Linked DNA regions of Paraburkholderia bryophila. The protein of the gene in region 1 interacts with the protein of each later gene in a pairwise test. Links are inferred from orthologs where the notes say so. Each region holds a gene or a part of one and is shown on either strand. Other genes may lie near its edges. The genes, in order: purT and GGD40_RS29680.

Region 1 (10,574 bases):
GAAGATGCCGGCTTGCAGACCGAAGTCGCTGTCGTTGACGGTGGCAAGCGCCGCACCGAAGTCGTCGAAACGCTCGAGGATCGCCACCGGACCGAACGCTTCCTTGCGGTACAGGTCGCTATCGCGCTTCACGCCTTCGAGCAGCGTGGCCTCGAACATCGCGCCCTCCACCTTGCCGCCTGCGACGATCGTCGCGCCCGCCTGCACCGCGCTGTCCATCCAGCCGGCGAGGCGTTTGGATTCCGATTCGGAGATCATCGGCCCCACGAAGGTCTTTTCGTCTTTCGGATCGCCCATGATCAGCGACTTCGTCTTCGCGATCAGCTTCTCGCGCAGCGCATCGTAGAGGCTTGCGTGCACCAGAATCCGCTGCACGCCGATACAGCTCTGCCCCGACTGATAGAACGCGCCGAACGCCAGCCGGTCAACCACGTAGTCGAGCTTGCCGCCCTGATCGCCATCGACGATCGCGGCCGCGTTGCCGCCCAGCTCCAGAATCACCTTCTTCTTGCCGGCCTTTTTCTTCAGATCCCAACCCACCGCCGGCGAGCCGGTAAAGGACAGCAGCTTGAAACGTTCGTCGGTGGTGAACAGATCCGCGCCGTCGCGGTGCGCCGGCAGAATCGAAAACGCGCCCTTCGGCAGATCGGTTTCCGCCAGAATCTCGCCCATGATCAAGGCGCCGACCGGCGTGCGGCTCGCCGGTTTCAGCACGAACGGCACGCCCGCCGCGATCGCCGGCGCCACCTTGTGCGCGGTCAGATTCAGCGGGAAATTGAACGGCGAGATAAACGAACACGGCCCGATCGGCACGCGCTTCACATAGCCGTGATAGCCCTTGGCGCGCGGCGCAATCTCCAGATTGATGATCTCGCCGTCGATCCGCACCGATTCCTCCGCGGCCACCTTGAACGTATCGATCAGCCGCGTGACCTCGCCCCGCGAGTCGTTGATCGGTTTGCCGGCCTCGATGCACAGCGCGAGCGCCAGTTCATCGTAACGCTCGCGAAAGCGCTTCACGCAGTGTTCGAGCACCGCCTGACGCTTGAACGGCGGAAAGGCGCGCATGGCCGGCATCGCCGCGACCGCGTGGCCGATCGCCTGGTCGATCGCGGCGGCGTCGGCCATGGCCACACGGGTGGCCACTTCGCCGCTGAATTTGTCGGTGACTTCGAGATCGGTGTTGGCCGCCACTGCTTCGTTGGCGAGGTAGTACGGGTAAGTCTTGTTCAACATGACGCGCTCTCCTTGTTCCGATGCCTGACAGTGCTCACAGTTGCGCGCTCAACCGCTTGATCTCGCGGTTCAACACGCGCTCGTTATCCGAATAGTCAATCGGCAGATCGATCACATGCACGCCCGGCGTGACGAAGCATTCGCGCAGCAAAGGCGCGAACTCCGCCGCCGATTCGATCCGATGCCCCTTCGCCCCATAACTCTCCGCGTAGGCGACGAAATCCGGATTCGCCAGCGTCATGCCGTAGTCCGGGAAATTCATGTTTTCCTGCTTCCAGCGGATCATGCCGAACGCGTCGTCGCGCAGAATCAGGACCACCAGATCGAGCTTCAGGCGCACCGCCGTTTCCAGTTCCTGCGAATTCATCATGAAGCCGCCGTCGCCGCACACGGCCATGACCTTGCGGTCCGGATGCACGATCTTGGTGGCGATCGCGGACGGCAAGCCCGCGCCCATCGACGCCAGCGCGTTATCGAGCAGCAGCGAATTCGGCTCGTGCGCGCGGTAATAGCGGGCGAACCAGATCTTGTACATGCCGTTGTCCAGACACACGATGCCGTCCACCGGCGTGGTCTCGTACACGTCGTTGACGATCCGCACCGGGTACATCGGGAAGCGGTCGTCGTGCTGGCCTTTGACCAGATGCGCCTCGAAGTGCTGCTTGATCTCCTTGAAGCGCGTGAAGTCCCAATGCTCCTGACGCTCCTTCAGACTTTCCTTCAGTTGCCACACCGCGTTGGCGATATCGCCGACCACTTCGATCTGCGGGAAGTACACCGTATCCACTTCCGCGCCGAGAAAATTGACGTGAATCACCGTCTTCTCGCCCGCCTCGCCGCTGCGCATGAAGAACGGCGGCTTCTCGATCACGTCGTGGCCCACATTGATGATGCAGTCGGCGTGATCGATCGCGCGGTGCACGAAATCGCCGTCGGACAAGGTCGCGTTGCCGAGCCACATGGGATGCGATTCGTCGATCACGCCCTTGCCCATCTGCGTCGTGAAGAACGGAATACCGGTCTGGTCGACGAACTCGCGCAGCATCTTGGTGGTGGTTTTGCGATTGCCCCCCGCGCCGATCATCAGCAGCGGATGCTTCGCGCTCTTGATCGCCTCGACCGCGCGCGCCACGGCTTTTTCCTCGGCCACCGGACGGCGGCTGAAGCTCTTCGGGATCGGCTTGCCGTCGCCCTCTTCATGCGCGACGTCTTCGGGCAATTCGAGGTGGGTCGCGCCGGGCCGTTCTTCTTCGGCCTGCCGCACCGCTTCGCGCACCGCCGCCGGAATATTGCCGATCGAGACGATCTGCCGCGTGTACTTGGTGAGCGGCTCCATCATCCGCACCACGTCGACGATCTGGAAATGGCCCTGCTTGCTCGACTTGATGGGCTTCTGGCCGGTAACCATCAGCATCGGCATGCCGCCGAGTTGCGCGTACGCGGCGGCGGTCACGAAGTTGGTCGCGCCTGGGCCGAGTGTGGCCAGACAGACGCCGAGGCGGCCGGTGAGACGCCCGTAGGTGGCGGCCATGAAACCGGCCGCCTGTTCGTGGCGCGTCAGGATCAGACGGATTTTGGAGCGGCGCAGCGATTCGAGCAGATCGAGATTTTCTTCACCGGGAATGCCGAACACGTACTCGACACCTTCGGCTTCCAGCGATTTGACGAACAGGTCCGATGCTTTCATGGAGGGTCTCGCTTGATGAAACGGCCGCGGGCCGTGAGCCCGGCCGTCAGGGTCCGGGAACGGACGAAACGGACAATACGGACGATCGAAGACGACAGCAGCCGCGCGGAGAACGCGCGGCATGGCGGAACGGCGTGGTGCATGCCACGCCGGACAGCTTACTACTCGAACGGAAAGGATGTGTGCGGGCGGGCAGTGCCGCGCGGCGGAAGGCGGGTAACGCAGGAGAGGCAGGCGATGCGGGTAACGCAGGTGACGCGGGCGAAGCAGGCCGCGCAGGCGAAGCAATCAAAACAGGCGGCGTTGACAGCCAAGGCCGCCGCATCGCGTTCAGCGATTGATGGTGACGCAGTCGGACAGCATGGGCGGTGCGTTTTCGCCGTCTGTCGCGTCGTACAGGTCGGCGCGCGGCCCCTTGGTCCACCACGTGTAGCTGCCGGCCTGGTATTTCGCGCCGGACGCCGACAGCGTGTTGACGAACAGCAGCTGCTGGCCCTTCACGGGGACGAGCGCGAAGCTCTGGCCGTTGGCCGCGTTCCAGTAAGTGACTTGCAGAATCTTGCCGGTCGCGCAGGTGTATTTGTGCGTCTGACGGTTTTTGGTTTGAATCTCGGCGAGGCGTAACGGTTCGGCGCACGCATTGCCATAGAGCGCCGCGAGACCGGCCGCCGTGGTGACTGCAACAAGCCATTTCTTCATAGGAAGCCTCGTTAGTTGCTGCTTGCCGCCGATGCGTCGCGCGATGCCGATGGCGCGACGGACGCCGCCGCGCAGCGCGGCTGCATGAAGCGCCTCGACATCGCCGACCGCGTGCTTACGGATCGATCACACTGGCGCACGCGTCGGTCGGCGCGGCGGCGACGTGCCCGACCAGCGGCACGATCTTCAGTCCCGCCGATGCGACCCGGCACGGCGCGGCCGCGAGACCGCAACCTGTCAGCCCGGCGCTCAACGCGAGCACCACGCTCAATGCGCCCAACCGCCCGGCCACGCCACGCTGTTTTCCAGCGCGGGCAACGGACTCGACACCCGCGTCGTACTCAGACCCGGACTCAAAGTAACTGCTCGACTGACTGCTGCGGAATCCCTGCACCATGCCTACCTCGTACACTTGCTTACTTGCTTCAACGATTCGGGTTCCGCGCACACGGCGGACTGTATGGCACATAGACACAAGTCGCCGTGCATTCGTTCGCCCTGTTTCGCGTAGCATTGTTCGACGTCACCTCGACGTCGCGTCAACGTCACTTCGACTTGGTGGACACCGGCCGCACCGCCGCCGCGGCCTGCTTCGCGCGCGAGCGAGCCTCGTCGAGATTCTCGCCGGTGGCCAGCGCCACGCCCATACGACGCTTGAGGAAACTCTCCGGCTTGCCGAACAGCCGCAGATCGGCGTTGGGCACGGCCAACGCCGCCGCCACGCCTTCGAACGCGATGCCGGTTTCGTCGAGACCACCGTAAATCACCGCCGACGCGCCCGGCGCCCGCAGCGACGTATCCACCGGCAAACCGAGGATCGCGCGCGCGTGCAGTTCGAACTCCGAGAAGCGCTGCGAGCACAGCGTGACCAGACCCGTGTCATGCGGACGCGGGCTAACTTCCGAGAACCACACCTCGTCGCCGCGCACGAACAGCTCGACGCCGAACAGGCCGCGGCCGCCAAGCGCCGTCGTCACTTTCTCCGCGACTTCGCGCGAGCGTTGGAGCGCGAGCGGGCTCATGGGCTGCGGCTGCCACGATTCGACGTAGTCGCCTGCCACCTGCACGTGGCCGATCGGATCGCAGAAATACGTGCTGACCGCGCCGCTCGCCGGGTCGATCGCGCGCACCGTCAATTGGGTGATTTCGTACTCGAAGTCGATAAAGCCTTCGACGATCACGCGGCCGTGATTCACGCGGCCGCCGGCCATGGCGTATTGCCACGCGGGTTCGACATCGGCGTCGCTCTTCAGCACCGACTGGCCCTTGCCCGACGACGACATGACCGGCTTCACCACGCACGGATAGCCGACTTTGGCGATGCCGGCGCGCAGTTCGTCGAGCGAGTCGGCGAACGCGTACGGCGAAGTCGGCAAGCCGAGTTCTTCAGCGGCCAGACGGCGGATACCCTCGCGATTCATCGTGAGCTGCGTGGCGCGCGCGGTCGGGATCACTTCGGCGAGACCGTCGGCTTCGATCGCGGCGAGGGCCTCCGTCGCGATCGCTTCGATCTCGGGGACGATCAGATGCGGGCGTTCCTGCTCGACCAGCGCACGCAATGCGGCGCGGTCGGTCATGTCGATCACGTGAGCGCGATGCGCGACCTGGTGGCCCGGCGCGTTCGGGTAACGGTCGACGGCGATCACTTCGACGCCCAGCCGTTGCAGCGCGATGATCACTTCCTTGCCGAGCTCGCCGGCGCCGAGCAGCATGACGCGCGTAGCGGATTCAGAAAGGGGCGTGCCGATCCGTTGGCCGATCTGCATGGGGTCTCCAGATAAAAGTCGGATGAGGGTGGGATTGGATAGAACGCGATGTTAACATGCTGACCCCTCGCCGCGCCTTGCTCGCGGCGTCTGCATTGTCATCTGCGCGTGGGGCGCGCAGGCGCGCCGCGGACCGATTAAGCGCTTTGCACGCCGTTGCGCTCGCGTGCGGCGAGCTTAGTGCGTTACCCTTACGCCTTCGCCAGTTTGAAGAGGAACGACGCCATGCTCCAAAGCTCCTCCGCGCGACGTATTGCGCGCTTTACCTCACCTTTCGTCTCGTATTTCGCTCTGCGTTCTGCTCCGCGTTTTGTTCCTCATGCGCGCACGGTTTTGGCCGGGCTAGGCGTCGCCGCGCTGTTGAGCGCCTGCGCGATCCCGAAACATCCCGATTCGGAAGCCGCGGCTCCCGACCCGTTCAACCCCGCCGCCACGCAATTGCTCGATGACACGAGCTGGGTGCTGAGCGGGTGGAAGCAGGCCGACGGCAGCGCGCGCGATATTCCGTCCGCCGATCAGGGCGCGCCGATCACGCTCACGCTCTCCACCGACAAAGGCCAGCGGCACGCGAGCGGCTTTTCCGGTTGCAACCGCTACATGGGTTCGTATGGGCTGAAAGACGGCAAGCTGAGCTTCGGCACGCTGGGCGGCACGCGCATGGCGTGCATGACGCCGGGCGGCCAGATCGAAGGTGCGTATCTGAACGCGCTGACGCATATCGACCGTACCGGCGTACAGATGCGCGCGCCGCAGCAGATGCAACTGGTGCTCGATAACGGCGATACGCTGACGTTCGACCGCAGCGCTAAATGACCGGCGCGCGGAGCGCGGCAACGCACCGTTTTTCTTTCGACGCAAGCTCGCTTGCGTCTGCTTTCGAAGCCGCTGGCTTCGCCGGTTTAAACTCGACGGATTGCGTTCTCGCGCGTCCGTCATTCGTTGATGTCTAGCATGCACACGGTAGTTTTCGGCTGGTTCGGCGGGTCGGCCGTCTGGTTCATTCCTCTTTTGTGGCGTCTCGTGAAGTCGGTGCTGCCGGGCGGCGCGGGTTTGCGCGGCCCGGGCACGATCCGGCTGTGGCTCGGCTTCGTCTGCGTGATGGTGGCGAGCTGCACGCTGGAGGCGTCGTTACTCGACGTGGTCGGTGTGAACGGTTTCGGCCACGCGCTGGCCACGGGCTTCAGCCATCTGCTCGGGCATATCGGCACGCCGCTCGCGGCGCTGGCGCTGCTCGGCATCAGCCTGCCCTGGCTGATCGATTTCCGTTGGCGCGATGTCGCCGTGTGGGCCGATGGCGCGTTTGGGCTGGGCTTGTCGCGCGGGCTGGCTAAACGCGATGAAGAAGCGCGCCGTCATCGCAGCGTCGACGAGGGTGTGTCGTCGCATGTGTCGCCGACGACTAATACCATGGCGCCTAAGACTAACGGCCGTTACGCGCGGCCGACGGTTTGGCGGCCGCCCGCGCGTGGGCGTGTGGCGGATGTGGGGGCGGCCGGTGCGGGTGCTGCTGGTGCTACTACTGCTGCGGCTAAGGATGCGGCGGCGCGGAATGCCGGTGCGAGTTGGCGTGCCGGTGCGACGCCGTCGCGGGCCCGCGCGGCGCAGCCGGCGGAGCCGGTGCTGCGCACGGGCGTAGCGACGCCGCCGCGGCAAGCGCAGATGCCCGCGCAAAAGTCGGGCGCGGATAAGGCCGCGTGGATGCCCGCTGAGCCAGTTGCGCCAGCGGGATGGTTGCGTGAGCAAAGATCGGCGGCCGGTGCTGCTGGTTTGGCCGGTGCTCCGGGCACCGCGAATGCCGGTGGCTTGGCCAGCGCTCCGGGCACCGCGAATGCCGGTGGGTTGGCCAGCGCTCCCGGTCTGGCGAGCGCCGCAGGTTTGGCAAGTGCCGCAAGCGCTGCCGCCGCTCAAGCCGGCGCCGCGAAAACGGCGCACACCATGACTGCGGCTGCGACACGCGCCGCGCCTCGTACTGCTGGACCGGCTTTCACAAGTTCACCCGCAAACACGGCTGCGGGTTCCGTCAGGAACGCCGCAATCCAAACGGGTCGTCCGTCGACCGGTCAAAGCTCAGCGACTCCGGCGGGTCCGATCAATCGCGCTACCGTGCAGCGACAACCGTCCCCAGTTGCGCCGCGCGACGACATCGCAATGTCGACGGCAAGCACACGTCGCCCGGTCGCTTCCGGGTACACGCGACCCATGCCGACCACGCAAAAAGTCGCACCGCCCGCGAGCGTAGAGGAGACGCTGCGCAGCATCGCGGAAAACACCGCACGCTGGACCGACATTGCCGGCGTGAGCCTCGCGCGCACGAGCGGCGCGGAAAATGCAAAGCTCGGCACGGGGCTGACGAATGCGGCGGCCTTGGCTTCGGCCTCAGCCGAAGCTGAGCATGTTCACCCGACGCAACCCACGGTTGAAGCGGAGCAGACTGAAGCCGCGTTCGCGATATCGCCTGAAGCACGGCATGCGCACAGCGCATTCGATGCACCGCTTGGCGCTGACGCACGCGCCGACGTTGACGTTGCCCCTCGTGTTGACGCTGCCGTTGACGTTGACGCCCACGCTGACACCAAAGCCGAAGCGGAAGCCGACGCCCAAACACACGCTCACAACGAAGCCGAGACCCACGCAGACGCTGACACCAAAGCCAACGTCGACACCGACGCCAACGCCAACGCCGAACCCGTCGTGCAATGGCCGATTGAACCGCCGGTCATTCAACCGCCGTTGACAGCCGCGCCAGCATTCGCGCCGGTCGTGGCGCCCGCATCGGCGACGGATGCGCCTGTGACTTCGTTCACCCCCACGGTTGCCGTTGCCCCCACCTCGCAGCCTGCCGCGCCTGTCGCCACACCCACGCCGTTCCAGATCTTTGCGGCCCGCTTGCAACAGAGCGAGACGTCCAACAACGAGTCTCCGTTAAACGACGCAGAAAACGCAGAAGACGACGCAACACCATTCGTCGCTCATGCTGAATATCTGGCGAACACCGACGTCGAAAACGCGCAACCGGCCGCCCAGTTCTCGCCGCGTTCGCACGTAGCGGCATCGGAAAACGCAGCGCCAGCCGGGAATACCGCAACAACACACCCGGCAGAGACCGAGCCGGTCGCTCAGCCGCCATCCACAACGCCGGCGCCGGTTGCCGAGGTCGTCATCCCGAAGCCGCTCGCGCCTTGGGAAACCATCACCGATGCTGCCGCGTCGTCGCACGCGGCGCTGTCAGCGAGCGAATCGCCTGTGCGCAGCGACGCACCGTCGGAAACATCGGTGCCGCCGCATCAAGTCACGCCGTCGCCGCATATCGAGAGCCCGAGCGAAGACGCGGCGCCACGCGCAGCGGAAACGGTGGACTCCCCTGCCCCATCCGGCGCATTGCGGGCATCGGAATCGTCAACGGCCCATAGCGCCGCGGACGTAGTCGCCGACGTGCAGCCGACAGACGTTCCGTCGCCGGCATCGAATGTGGTTCGCTTTCCGTTTGCAGCGCAGGCAGGAACGACTTCACCGTCAGCGTCGCCCGTCGAATCCGCCGGACCGATTGAGTCCGTTGAGTCCGTCGAGTCCATCGAGTCCAGCGAGCCGGCCGAACCCGCCGACCCCACCCCCGCCGCCCAACGTCCACCCCTACGCGGCCACAGCCCGGCCAACGGTTTCGAATTCCGCGCCCCCGCCGCGTCGATGGTCGAACTCCCGCCCCTCGACCTGCTCGCGCCCGCCGACATCGATATCGAACCGGTCTCCGAAGAAAAGCTGATCGAAACCGGCCTGCTGATCGAACAACGTCTGCAGGAGTTCAAGGTGCCGGTCACCGTGGTCGGCGCATCGGCCGGTCCGGTCATCACGCGCTTCGAAGTCGAGCCGGCGCTCGGCGTGCGCGGCAGTCAGATCGTCGGTCTGATGAAGGATCTGTCGCGCGGCCTCGGCCTCACGTCGATCCGCGTGGTCGAGACGATTCCGGGCAAGACCTGCATGGGTCTCGAACTGCCGAACGCGAAGCGGCAAACCATCCGTCTGTCCGAAATCCTCGAAGCAAGCGTCTATCAGAACTCGCATTCGCAATTGACGCTCGCGATGGGCAAGGACATCACCGGCCATCCGGTGGTGGCCGATCTGGCGAAGGCGCCGCACATGCTGGTCGCGGGCACCACAGGGTCGGGCAAGTCGGTGGCGATCAACGCGATGATCTGCTCGCTGCTCTACAAGGCGACGCCCGAAGAAGTGCGCCTGATCATGATCGACCCGAAGATGCTGGAGCTGTCGGTCTACGAAGGCATTCCGCATCTGCTCGCGCCGGTCGTCACGGACATGAAGCTGGCGGCCAACGCGCTGAACTGGTGTGTCGGCGAAATGGAAAAACGCTACCGCTTGATGTCCGCGGTCGGCGTACGTAACCTGCCCGGTTTCAATCAGAAAATTCGCGACGCCGAAGCCAAGGGCAAGAAGCTCGGCAATCCGTTCTCGCTGACGCCGGAAGCGCCCGAGCCGCTCGCGCCGCTGCCGCTGATCGTGGTGGTGATCGACGAGTTGGCCGATCTGATGATGGTGGCCGGCAAGAAGATCGAAGAGCTGATCGCGCGCCTCGCGCAAAAAGCGCGCGCCGCCGGCATCCACCTGATTCTGGCGACGCAGCGGCCGTCGGTCGACGTGATCACCGGCCTCATCAAGGCGAACATTCCGACCCGCGTGGCGTTCCAGGTGTCGTCGAAAATCGACTCGCGCACGATTCTCGATCAGATGGGCGCGGAGTCGCTGCTCGGTCAGGGCGACATGCTGTTCCTGCCGCCGGGCACCGGCTACCCGCAGCGCGTGCACGGCGCGTTCGTCGCGGATGAAGAAGTGCATCGCATCGTCGAATATCTGAAGCAGTTCGGCGAGCCGCAGTACGAGGAAGGCATTCTCGACGGTCCCGCCACCGACGGCGGCGCGGCTCAGGACCTGTTCGGCGAATCGCCCGACGCGGAAGCCGATCCGCTTTACGACGAAGCGGTCGCCTTCGTGGTGCGCACGCGGCGCGCGTCGATCTCGTCGGTGCAGCGGCAATTGCGCATCGGCTATAACCGCGCGGCGCGTCTGGTCGAGCAGATGGAAACCGCCGGTCTGGTGTCGGCGATGGGCATCAACGGCAGCCGCGAAGTGCTCGCGCCGGGACCTGCGGAGTAGCCGCACGATCGAAAGCGAAA
Region 2 (10,698 bases), on another replicon or contig:
CACCACCACGGGCCGCGTGCATACGAATTACGCGCAGGCCGTGGCGGTCACGGGGCGTCTCGCATCGAACGATCCGAACCTGCAGAACATTCCTGTGCGAACCGGCGAAGGCCGCCGCATTCGCGAGGCGTTCATCGCGCCGCCGGGCCACAAGCTGGTGTCGGCAGATTATTCGCAGATCGAATTGCGCATCATGGCGCACATTTCCGGCGACGAATCGCTGCTGCGCGCGTTCTCGCAAGGGGAAGACATTCACCGCGCCACCGCGGCGGAAATCTTCAGCGTGACGCCGCTCGAAGTGTCGAGCGATCAGCGGCGCGTGGCCAAGGTCATCAACTTCGGCCTGATCTACGGCATGAGCTCGTTCGGCCTTGCGTCGAATCTCGGCATTACGCGCGACGCGGCCAAGCTGTACATCGACCGCTATTTCGCGCGGTATCCGGGCGTGGCGCGTTATATGGACGAAACGCGGGTCAGCGCGAAGGCCAAGGGTTATGTGGAGACCGTCTTCGGCCGCCGCCTGTGGCTGCCGGAAATCAACGGCGGCAACGGTCCGCGCCGTCAGGCCGCCGAGCGCGCCGCGATTAACGCGCCGATGCAGGGCACGGCCGCCGACCTGATCAAGCTCTCCATGATCGCGGTGCAGAATTGGATCGAGGAGTCGAAGATTGGCACGCGCATGATCATGCAGGTGCACGACGAACTGATCCTCGAAGTGCCGGACGCCGAATTGTCCGAAGTACGCAAGCGCTTGCCCGAATTGATGTGCGGTGTCGCCGACCTGAAAGTGCCGCTGGTCGCCGAGGTAGGCGCCGGCCTGAACTGGGAAGAGGCGCATTGACGCAGGTGTGACGGGATGCGATATCGTCGTGCGCATGTCACATATGCGCATTGATAGCTTGTGACAACCCGTGCTGCTCGCGGACAATCGCTGAAAGACGGCGCGTTGCGACGCGCCGTGCGACGCATAACCGATCAGCAAACACGGAGAGTTCAATGCATCGATTTATCGTCGTTGGCGGGGGAGCGGGCGGGCTCGAATTAGCGACGCGTCTGGGCGATCGCTATGCGCCTCACAAGAACAAAGGCGGTGTGCGGGCGCAAATCACGCTCGTCGACCGCAATCCCACCCACATCTGGAAGCCGCTGCTGCATGAAGTGGCGGCCGGCAGCATGGACCCGTTCACGCAGGAACTCGAATATGCCGCGCAAGCTCGCTGGCACGGCTTCGAGTTTCAGCAGGGCGAACTGGCCGGTCTGGACCGCGCCAACAAGCGTCTCACGCTCGGCACCGTGCTCGACGACGACGGCGCCGAGCTGCTGCCCGAACGCGAACTCGAATACGACACGCTGGTCATCGCGATCGGCAGCACCACGGCGTTCTTCGGCGTGAAAGGCGCGCCGGAGTTTTCGCTGGCGCTCGATACGGTCAGCCAGGCCGAGCGTTTCCGCAAACGTCTGATCGCGGCTTGCATGCGCGCCGAGCATCAGGTGCATGAGCCGGTCGAAGCGGTGCCGGACGTGGGTGTGCCCACCGAGCCGCGCATTCAGGTGGCGATTGTCGGCGGCGGCGCGACCGGCGTCGAATTGTCGGCGGAATTGCGCAACACCGCGCAGGTGTTGTCCGCGTACGGCTTGCATAAGCTCGATCCGCGGCATGACGTCGGCATTGTGCTGATCGAAGCGGGGCCGCGTATTTTGCCGGCGCTGCAGGAGCGTGTTTCGACGGCGACCGCTGAACTGCTGACCAAGCTCGGCGTGAAGCTGATGATCGGCGAGACCGTGGCCGAAGTCGCGCCCGGCATGATTCGCACGGCGAGCGGTAAAACCGTGCGCGCCGATCTGACGGTGTGGGCGGCGGGCATCAAGGCGCCGGCGATTCTGAGCCAGCTCGACAGCCTGCCGGTCAATCGTTTGGGGCAACTCGTCGTGCGCCGTACGCTGCAAACCGAGATCGACGACAACGTCTTCGCGCTCGGCGATTGCGCCGCGTGTCCGTGGCCCGGCAATGAGCGTAACGTGCCGCCGCGCGCGCAGGCCGCTCACCAGCAGGCGAGCTTTCTGATGAAGGCGCTCGCCGCGCGGCTCGACAACAAGCCGCTGCCGGAATTCACCTATCGCGACTTCGGCTCGCTGGTGTCGCTCGGGCATTTCAGCGCGGTCGGCAATCTGATGGGCGGCGTGATCGGCGGCAATATGCTGATCGAAGGGTTGTTCGCGCGGTTCATGTACATGTCGCTGTACCGGCTGCATATCGCCGCGCTGCACGGCTATGCGCGGATGGTGCTCGATACTTTCGCGCACTGGTTGCGGCGTACTACGCTGCCGCGGGTCAAGCTGCACTAAAGGTAACGGCGGGCAAGGGCGATTGCGATTGCGTATGCGATTGCGAGGGCGGGGCGGCGGGTGCTGCGGCCTTCGCTTCGCGAAGGTTGCATCTGCAACGGGATACGCGTCAGGCGTATCCTGTTGCCTCCCTTAGCAACCTCACGCAACCTTTTGCAGTCAAGGAGCGCCGCATGCTGAAACCTGAGATCGACAGCCTGGTCCCGCACGTTCCCTTCAATCGACGCACCTTCATCAAAGCCGCGCTCGGCACCGGATTCGCGGCCGCCGTGTTGCCGGTGTCGGCACAAACCATCCATACCGATAGCGACGGCCTTGAAGCCGGCGAAGTGGCCGTGCGTTCCGGCGACACGCTGGTGCCCGCGTACCGCGCGCAGCCGAAGGGCAAGACGAATCTGCCGGTGATCATCGTCGTGCATGAGATTTTCGGCGTGCACGAGCATATCGCCGACGTGTGCCGGCGCTTTGCAAAGCAGGGTTATCTGGCGATTGCGCCGAATCTGTACGAACGGCAGGGCGATCCCACCGTTTATACGAGCATGCAGCAGCTCAGTGAGCAACTGGTCAGCAAAGTGCCCGACGATCAGGTGATCGGCGATCTGGATGCTACCGTCGCCTGGGCGGGCGAGCATGGCGGCGATCTGAACCGGCTCGGCGTGAATGGTTTCTGCTGGGGCGGCCGGATCGCGTGGCTGTATGCCGAGCACAATCCGCGGCTGAAGGCGGGTGTGGCCTGGTATGGCCGTGTGACCGGGCAGAAAACCGCGATGAACCCCGCGAATCCTCTCGATGAAGTGGCGCAGTTGCATGCGCCGATGCTTGGCCTATATGGACGGCAAGATCAGAGCATTCCGCAGGACACGCTCGAGCAGATGAAGCGGGCTATCGCGCAGGGTCCGGAGGCGGGGCGTGGGTCGCAGTTCGTGGTGTACGACGACGCGGGGCACGCGTTTTTCGCGGATTATCGGCCGAGCTATAAGAAAGCCGATGCCGAGGATGGCTGGCGGCGGGCGTTGGTTTGGTTCCGGCAGCACGGCGTGGCGTGAGACGCGGAGCTCGACGACACGATTAAAAAAGCCGTTGCCGCTTTTTACAGCGACAACGGCTTTTTACCCAACCAGTCAGCAGTTCGCGGCTACTTTCGCTTAAGGATTCGGTCCGGTCCCAATCGGCCGGTTCGAATCCGCACTCCATTCGCTCCACGAGCCCGCGTACAACGCTGCGCCATGCAGGCCGGCGACTTCCATCGCCACCGCATTGACGCATGCCGTCACGCCCGAGCCGCATTGCAGCACCACATGTTCCGGCGACGTATCGCCCAACAGCGCGTGGAATTCCTCACGCAACGTGTGCGCGGGCTTGAAGCGGCCGTCGGCGGTGAAGTTGTCCGTGAAAAAGCGGTTGAGCGCGCCCGGGATATGGCCGCCGACGCGATCCAGCGTCTCGTTCTCGCCGCGATAGCGATCGGCAGCGCGGGCGTCGACTACCACGCGTTCCTTCGAGGCAAGGTTGCGCTCGACCGTTTGCACATCGACCGTGACGGCCAGCGGCGCGCCCGCCTTGAAGTCGCCCGTATTCTGCGCCGGCGCGTCTTGCGTGAGCGGCAGACCGGCGGCCTCCCAGGCCTGCAAGCCACCGTCGAGCAGCGCGACCGCGTCATGTCCGAGCCAGCGCAGCAGCCACCACGCCCGAGCGGCGTACATGCCGCCTTGCGAGTCATAGGCGACAACCTGCTGTCCCTGCTTGAGCCCGCGCGACTCCAGCGTCTCCACGAGACGCGCGCGATCCGGCAGCGGATGACGTCCGTTCGTGCCCGTCTTTGGCCCCGACAGATCGCGATCGAGGTTCAGGTAATGCGCGCCCGGCAGATGCCCGGCCAGATAGGCTTTCTCGCCCGCTTCCGTGTCGGCCAGATCGAACCGGCAATCGATGACGAACACGCTGCCCGGCGCAGCGGTGAGCCGTTCCGCGAGATTCGTCGCGGAGATCAGCGTGGTGTAGTGAGTGTGCGGCATGACGTCTCCTTCATACGGGCGATGGCGGCTCCGTTCGGCGGCATGTCGCCGCGAGCGGATGGCCGAGCTATCCCGTTAGTCTAAACAAAAAAAGACGGACCGAAGTCCGTCTTTCCTTGTGTTGGCGCTGCTTGCTGGAGCTGCCTGAGCATGAAGCGGGTCACGTCCCGCTCAAACGCCGATCAGATCACATCAGATCGCGCCGAGTTCGCGCCGCAGGAACTCGTGGAAGTGCTGCATGCCGTCTTCCATGGGGCTCTGGTACGGACCGACCTGCGACTCGCCGCGGTCCATCAGCGCGCGGCGGCCGGCGTCCATGCGCTCGGCGATCTCGTCGTCTTCGCTGGCCGTTTCCATATAGGCGGCGCGTTCGGCTTCGACAAACTCGCGTTCGAACAGCGCGATTTCCTCAGGGTAATAGAACTCCACCACGTTGGTGGTTTTCTGCGGCCCGCGCGGAATCAGCCACGACACCACCAGCACGTGCGGATACCACTCGATCATGATGCCCGGGTAGTACACCATCCAGATCGCGCCGAATTCGGGCGGGTTGCCGCCGCGGAAGCGCAGCACCTCGTCGTGCCACTTGCGGTACGTCGGGCTGCCCGGCTGTTCCAGATCCTTGTGCACGCCGACCGTCTGGACGCTGTACCAGTCGCCGAATTCCCACGTCAGGTCGTCGCAATTGACGAAGCTGCCGAGGCCCGGATGGAACGGCGCGACGTGGTAATCCTCCAGATAGACCTCGATAAAGGTCTTCCAGTTGTAGTTGCACTCGTGCACTTCGACGTGATCGAACATGAAGCCCGAAAAATCGAAGTGTTGGCTGGGACCGAGGCGTGCCAGATCGCGCGCGACGTCACGCCCTTGCGCTTCGAACAGCAGGCCTTGCCAGTTTTGCAGCGACGTGGCGCCCAGATTCAGACACGGGTTGTCCGCGAAATGCGGCGCGCCGAGAAGCTGACCGTTCAGGTCGTACGTCCAGCGATGCAGCGGGCAGACGATGTTCTCCGCCTGGCCGCGGCCGTTGAGCATGATGGCTTGCCGGTGGCGGCACACGTTCGACAGCAGCTCGACTTGCGATTGCTGGTTACGGACGAGCACACGCCCCTCGCTCTCGCTGGGCAAGGCAAAATAATTCCCCGCCTCGGGCACCATGAGATCGTGGCCGATGTAACGAGGACCTTTCTTGAAAAGGGTTTCGATTTCGCGCGTTAGAAGCGCTTCGTCAAAGTAAGCCGTGACTGGCAGCTGGCTGTGGACAGACCGCAACTGCAATGCATTGCTCAGATTGGACATTCCCACTCCCGTGAAGACGTGAAAGCAGTGAACAACCCAACCATCGAAGATTCGATTTAGGGAGCCCGCGATTATACCCGTTTCCCCTGGTACGGGGCACGTAAGTAGTTCATTTGGATCAAAAATGTCGAGGAAGTTCGTGGTTTTTTTGCGCTGACCCAAGGATTCTTTTCTGAGACACTCAGCGGGCGCGCACAGGGCAAATCGGGGGTGAACGTAGGGGAAAGGCTCGGCGCAGGGCGGCGAGCGGATCGGAAATGTCGCTTTTGCCGTAGAATGTCCGACTTGTTTTAATTTTGCGACTATTCATGGCGAAGACCGCATCGAAAGAGGCTGCTGCCGCGCCAGCTGAAGGCGTCGACACCTTGCCGCTGCCCGAGAACTACGAGGCCGCCCAGGCGGAACTGGAAGGGCTGGTGGCGCGCATGGAAAGCGGCAATCTCAGTCTCGAGGAGTCGCTGACCGCCTACCGGCGCGGCGCGGCGCTCGTGGCGTTTTGTCAGCAGCAGCTCGAAAAGGTCGAGCAGCAGGTGCGCGTGCTCGACGGTGAGACGCTCAAACCGCTGCCCATGAACAGCGCAGGCACAGCCGCTACTGAGAGCGGGGACGACCTATGACATTCGAACCATGGATGCGCTCGGTACTCGAGCGCGTCGAAACGGCACTAGAACATTACCTGCCGACCGAGACCACCGAGCCGGCCAAACTGCATGAAGCCATGCGCTATGCGGTATTGGGTGGCGGCAAGCGGGTTCGCCCGCTGCTGTGCCACGCGGCCGGCGAGCTGACCGGCGCGCGCGCCGAATGCCTCGATGCGGCGGCGGCGGCGCTGGAAATGATTCACGTGTATTCGCTCGTGCATGACGACATGCCCTGCATGGACGACGACGCGCTGCGGCGCGGCAAGCCCACGGTACACGTCCAGTACGACGAAGCCACGGCGCTGCTGGTCGGCGACGCGCTGCAGTCGCAGGCATTCGTCGCGTTGACGTCGGACGTTCTGGCGCCGGCACAGCAGGCTTCGCTCGTGCGTGAACTGGCGTTGGCGAGCGGCTCGATCGGCATGTGCGGCGGTCAGGCTATCGACCTGGCCAGCGTCGGCCATACGCTGACGCGCACCCAGCTCGAAACCATGCACCGCATGAAAACCGGCGCCTTGCTGCGCGCCGCGGTGCGCATGGGCGCGCTGGCAGGCGAGACGCCGGACGCGGACGCGATGCGTTCGCTGGACGCGTATTCGGCCGCTGTCGGCCTCGCGTTTCAGGTCGTCGACGATATTCTCGACGTCACGACCGACTCCGCGACGCTCGGCAAGACCGCAGGTAAAGACGCGAAGGACGGCAAGCCGACCTACGTGTCGATTATTGGGCTCGACGCCTCGCGCACGCTCGCAGCACAGCTGCGTAGCGACGCTCATGCTGCACTGGCGCCGTTTGGCGCACGCGCGCAGCGTCTTGCCGAATTGGCCGACCTGGTAGTGAACCGGGTTAGCTGAACGCGAAAAGCCCGCCGCCGCGCACCTTCACCCCGGGTGCATGTATGAAGTGCGGGCGCGTAAGTTTTCCTACAATGGAACGACGATGTACGACTTGCTGAAAACCATCGACGACCCGGCGGCCTTGCGCCGCCTCGATCGCCGCCAACTGCAACCGCTTGCCGACGAGTTGCGCGCCTTTGTGCTCGACAGCGTATCGCAGACGGGCGGCCATCTTTCGTCCAACCTCGGCACGGTCGAGTTGACCATTGCGCTGCACTATGTGTTCGACACGCCGCGTGACCGGATCGTCTGGGACGTCGGCCATCAAACCTATCCGCACAAGATCCTGACCGGCCGCCGCGACCAGATGCACTCGCTGCGTCAGCTCGGCGGCATCTCGGGCTTCCCGAAGCGTGACGAGTCGGAATACGACACGTTCGGCACTGCGCACTCCAGCACGTCGATCTCGGCCGCGCTCGGCATGGCGATCGCGAGCAAGCTGAAGGGCGAACACCGTACGGGCATCGCCGTGATCGGCGACGGCGCGATGACGGCCGGCATGGCCTTCGAAGCGATGAACAACGCCGGCGTCGAAGACGACGTGCCGCTGCTGGTCATTCTGAACGACAACGACATGTCGATTTCGCCGCCGGTCGGCGCGCTGAATCGCCATCTGGCGCGTCTGATGTCGGGCCGCTTCTACGCCGCCGCGCGCGCCGGTGTCGAACGCGTGCTGCGCGTCGCGCCGCCCATGCTCGATCTGGCCCGCAAGCTCGAAGAGCACGCGAAGGGCATGATCGTGCCGGCCACGCTGTTCGAAGAGTTCGGCTTCAACTACATCGGCCCGATCGACGGTCACGACCTCGATTCGCTGATCCCGACGCTGCAGAACATCAAGGAACTGCGCGGTCCGCAATTCCTGCACGTCGTGACGAAGAAGGGTCAAGGCTACAAGCTGGCCGAGGCCGATCCGGTGCTGTATCACGGCCCGGGCAAGTTCAATCCGGCAGAAGGCATCAAGCCGGCTACGACGCCGTCGAAGAAAACCTACACGCAGGTGTTCGGCGAATGGCTGTGCGACGCGGCCGAGCTCGATCCGCGCGTGGTGGGCATCACGCCGGCCATGCGTGAAGGCTCGGGCATGGTCGAGTTCGAGAAGCGCTTTCCGGATCGTTACTTCGACGTCGGTATCGCCGAGCAGCACGCGGTGACGTTCGCCGGCGGCCTCGCCGCGGACGGCATGAAGCCGGTGGTCGCGATCTACTCGACCTTCCTGCAACGTGCTTACGATCAGTTGATCCACGACGTCGCGCTGCAAAATCTGCCGGTGGTGTTCGCTATCGACCGCGCGGGTCTGGTCGGTGCCGACGGCGCCACGCACGCGGGTGCTTACGACCTGGCGTTCCTGCGCTGCATCCCGAACATGACGGTGATGGCCGCGTCGGACGAAAACGAATGCCGCCAGATGCTGTACACGGCGTTGCAGCAATCGAACCCGACGGCCGTGCGCTATCCGCGCGGCGCCGGCACGGGTGTCGCAACCGTCAAGCAGATGGCTGTGCTGCCGATCGGCAAGGGTGAAATCCGTCGCGAGACTTCGCAACCCGCGGGCAAGCGGATCGCGATTCTGGCGTTCGGCACGATGGTCGCGCCGTCGCTGGCCGCCGCCGAACAACTGGACGCTACCGTCGCGAACATGCGCTTCGTGAAGCCGCTGGACGCGGATCTGGTCCGTCAGCTCGCCGAAACGCACGACGCCATCGTCACGGTCGAAGAAGGCTGTGTGATGGGCGGCGCGGGGTCGGCCTGCGTCGAAGCCCTGCTTGAAAGCGGCGTATTGCGGCCGGTGCTCCAACTGGGCCTGCCCGACCAGTTCATCGATCATGGCGATCCGGCCAAGCTGCTCGCCGCGTGCGGCCTCGACGCCGCAGGCATCGCCAAGTCGATTCGCGAGCGCTTTCTGTCGAGCGGCGCGGTCGGCGGTCAGTCGTCGGTGAAGCGCGTCGCTTAAGGCGTCGCATCAGGCGGCGCGGCTCGTCGCCCGAGCCGCGTTGCTATCGTGGTCATAGCAATCTCCAACTTGAATCGATGGGCCTTCGGGCCCATCATCCAACGCCGGCCGGGGCCGGCGTTCGCCGTTGCGCGACCTGATCGGCACGGCCGCCGAGCGACCCCGAACTGTCGGTTCGCGACAGTCCGCGGCAGCCTTCCAAGGTGACTTCCTGCGGAGCGAAAAAACTGCGCGGCCCGGCGTTTTCTGGAAAGGACAAGACAATGAATCAGATGAATCCCGCCTTTGTGATGCCCGACGTGCAAAGCACGCCCGATACCCGTCAGATCCCGATTCAGCGGGTCGGTGTGAAGGCCGTGCGTCATCCGTTGACGGTGCGCACGCAAGGCGGCGACGTTCAGCCGACGATCGGCACGTGGAATCTCGACGTGCATCTGCCCGCTGACCAGAAGGGCACGCATATGTCGCGATTCGTTGCGTTGCTTGAAGAGAACAAGGTGCCGCTGGAGTCGGCCACGTTCCGCACGATGCTCGCCGCGATGCTGGAAAAGCTCGAGGCCGAGGCCGGCCGTATCGAAGTTGCGTTCCCGTATTTTGTGAACAAGACCGCGCCGGTGTCGGGCGTGCAAAGCCTGTTGGACTACGAAGTCACGTTGACCGGCGAGACCCGTAACGGCGCGACGCGTCTGTTCCTGAAGGTGCTGGTGCCGGTCACGAGCCTGTGCCCGTGCTCGAAGAAGATCTCGCAGTACGGCGCGCACAACCAGCGCTCGCACGTCACGATCAACGCCGAATTGGCCGGCGACGTGGCCGTCGAAGAACTGGTTCGTATCGCTGAAGAAGAAGCGTCGTGCGAACTGTGGGGCCTGCTGAAGCGTCCGGACGAGAAGTTCGTCACCGAGCGCGCCTACGAGAATCCGAAATTCGTCGAAGATCTGGTGCGCGACGTCGCGCAGCGTCTGAATGCGGACGAGCGGATCGTCGCGTATGTGCTTGAGGCTGAGAACTTCGAGTCGATTCACAATCACAGCGCGTACGCGGTGATCGAGCGGGATAAGCGGATGGTTTGATACGTTCATTAGCCCACGCTGGTCGCCAACGAAAAGCCGCTCTAAAAGAGCGGCTTTTTTACGTGCGCCGAACTACTGAGCTTTCGAGCTTAGCGTGCGAGCGAAGTCAGATCCCAGCGCGGTTTCACCGTGAACGCGTAGTCTTTGCCCGACTGATCCGGCCAGCGCTGCAAGCGCAACGCGCCGGCCAGCGCGATCATCGCGCCGTTGTCCGTGCACAGCGACAAATCCGGGTAATGCACATAGAAATTGCGTTTCTTCGCTGCGGCGGAAAGCGCCTCGCGCAGTTGCCGATTCGCGCCCACGCCGCCCGCCACCACCAATCGGTTCAGCTTGGTCTTTTTCAGCGCGGCCAGCGACTTCACCGCCAGCACTTCGACTGCTGCGTCCACGAAACCGCGGGCCAGATCGGCTTTCGCCTGCTCGCAAATATTCGCGCCGCCGAGCTTTTTTGCATGCGTGAGCACGGCGGTTTTCAAG

The links.
Region 2: the proteins of purT (region 1) and GGD40_RS29680 interact in binary tests that used the Escherichia coli proteins (3 or more experiments, as listed by UniProt). The link is inferred for Paraburkholderia bryophila from one-to-one orthologs.

What each region holds. Positions count from the first base shown.
Region 1 is NZ_JACCAS010000001.1:1,685,050-1,695,623, forward strand. The notes cover bases 3,279-6,113. They hold purT (formate-dependent phosphoribosylglycinamide formyltransferase), read right to left. Parts: upstream 5,389-6,113; coding sequence 4,168-5,388; downstream 3,279-4,167. Other genes in these bases: GGD40_RS07565 (MliC family protein), read right to left, coding at 3,279-3,622; GGD40_RS37215 (DUF6726 family protein), read right to left, coding at 3,738-3,914; GGD40_RS07580 (META domain-containing protein), read left to right, coding at 5,614-6,113. In the rest of the region: GGD40_RS07555 (aldehyde dehydrogenase family protein), read right to left, coding at 1-1,236; GGD40_RS07560 (acetolactate synthase large subunit), read right to left, coding at 1,271-2,923; more of GGD40_RS07565, read right to left, coding at 3,254-3,278; more of GGD40_RS07580, read left to right, coding at 6,114-6,201; GGD40_RS07585 (FtsK/SpoIIIE family DNA translocase), read left to right, coding at 6,340-10,554. UniProt on the Escherichia coli protein: Involved in the de novo purine biosynthesis. Catalyzes the transfer of formate to 5-phospho-ribosyl-glycinamide (GAR), producing 5-phospho-ribosyl-N-formylglycinamide (FGAR). Formate is provided by PurU via hydrolysis of 10-formyl-tetrahydrofolate.
Region 2 is NZ_JACCAS010000002.1:1,932,421-1,943,118, forward strand. Bases 5,256-8,214 are described here. They hold GGD40_RS29680 (polyprenyl synthetase family protein), read left to right. Parts: upstream 5,256-6,273; coding sequence 6,274-7,155; downstream 7,156-8,214. Other genes in these bases: GGD40_RS29670 (aromatic ring-hydroxylating oxygenase subunit alpha), read right to left, coding at 5,256-5,660; GGD40_RS29675 (exodeoxyribonuclease VII small subunit), read left to right, coding at 5,969-6,277; dxs (1-deoxy-D-xylulose-5-phosphate synthase), read left to right, coding at 7,241-8,214. In the rest of the region: polA (DNA polymerase I), read left to right, coding at 1-841; GGD40_RS29655 (NAD(P)/FAD-dependent oxidoreductase), read left to right, coding at 997-2,346; GGD40_RS29660 (dienelactone hydrolase family protein), read left to right, coding at 2,520-3,392; GGD40_RS29665 (sulfurtransferase), read right to left, coding at 3,492-4,361; more of GGD40_RS29670, read right to left, coding at 4,554-5,255; more of dxs, read left to right, coding at 8,215-9,148; GTP cyclohydrolase FolE2, read left to right, coding at 9,412-10,218; tRNA (adenosine(37)-N6)-threonylcarbamoyltransferase complex transferase subunit TsaD, read right to left, coding at 10,308-10,698.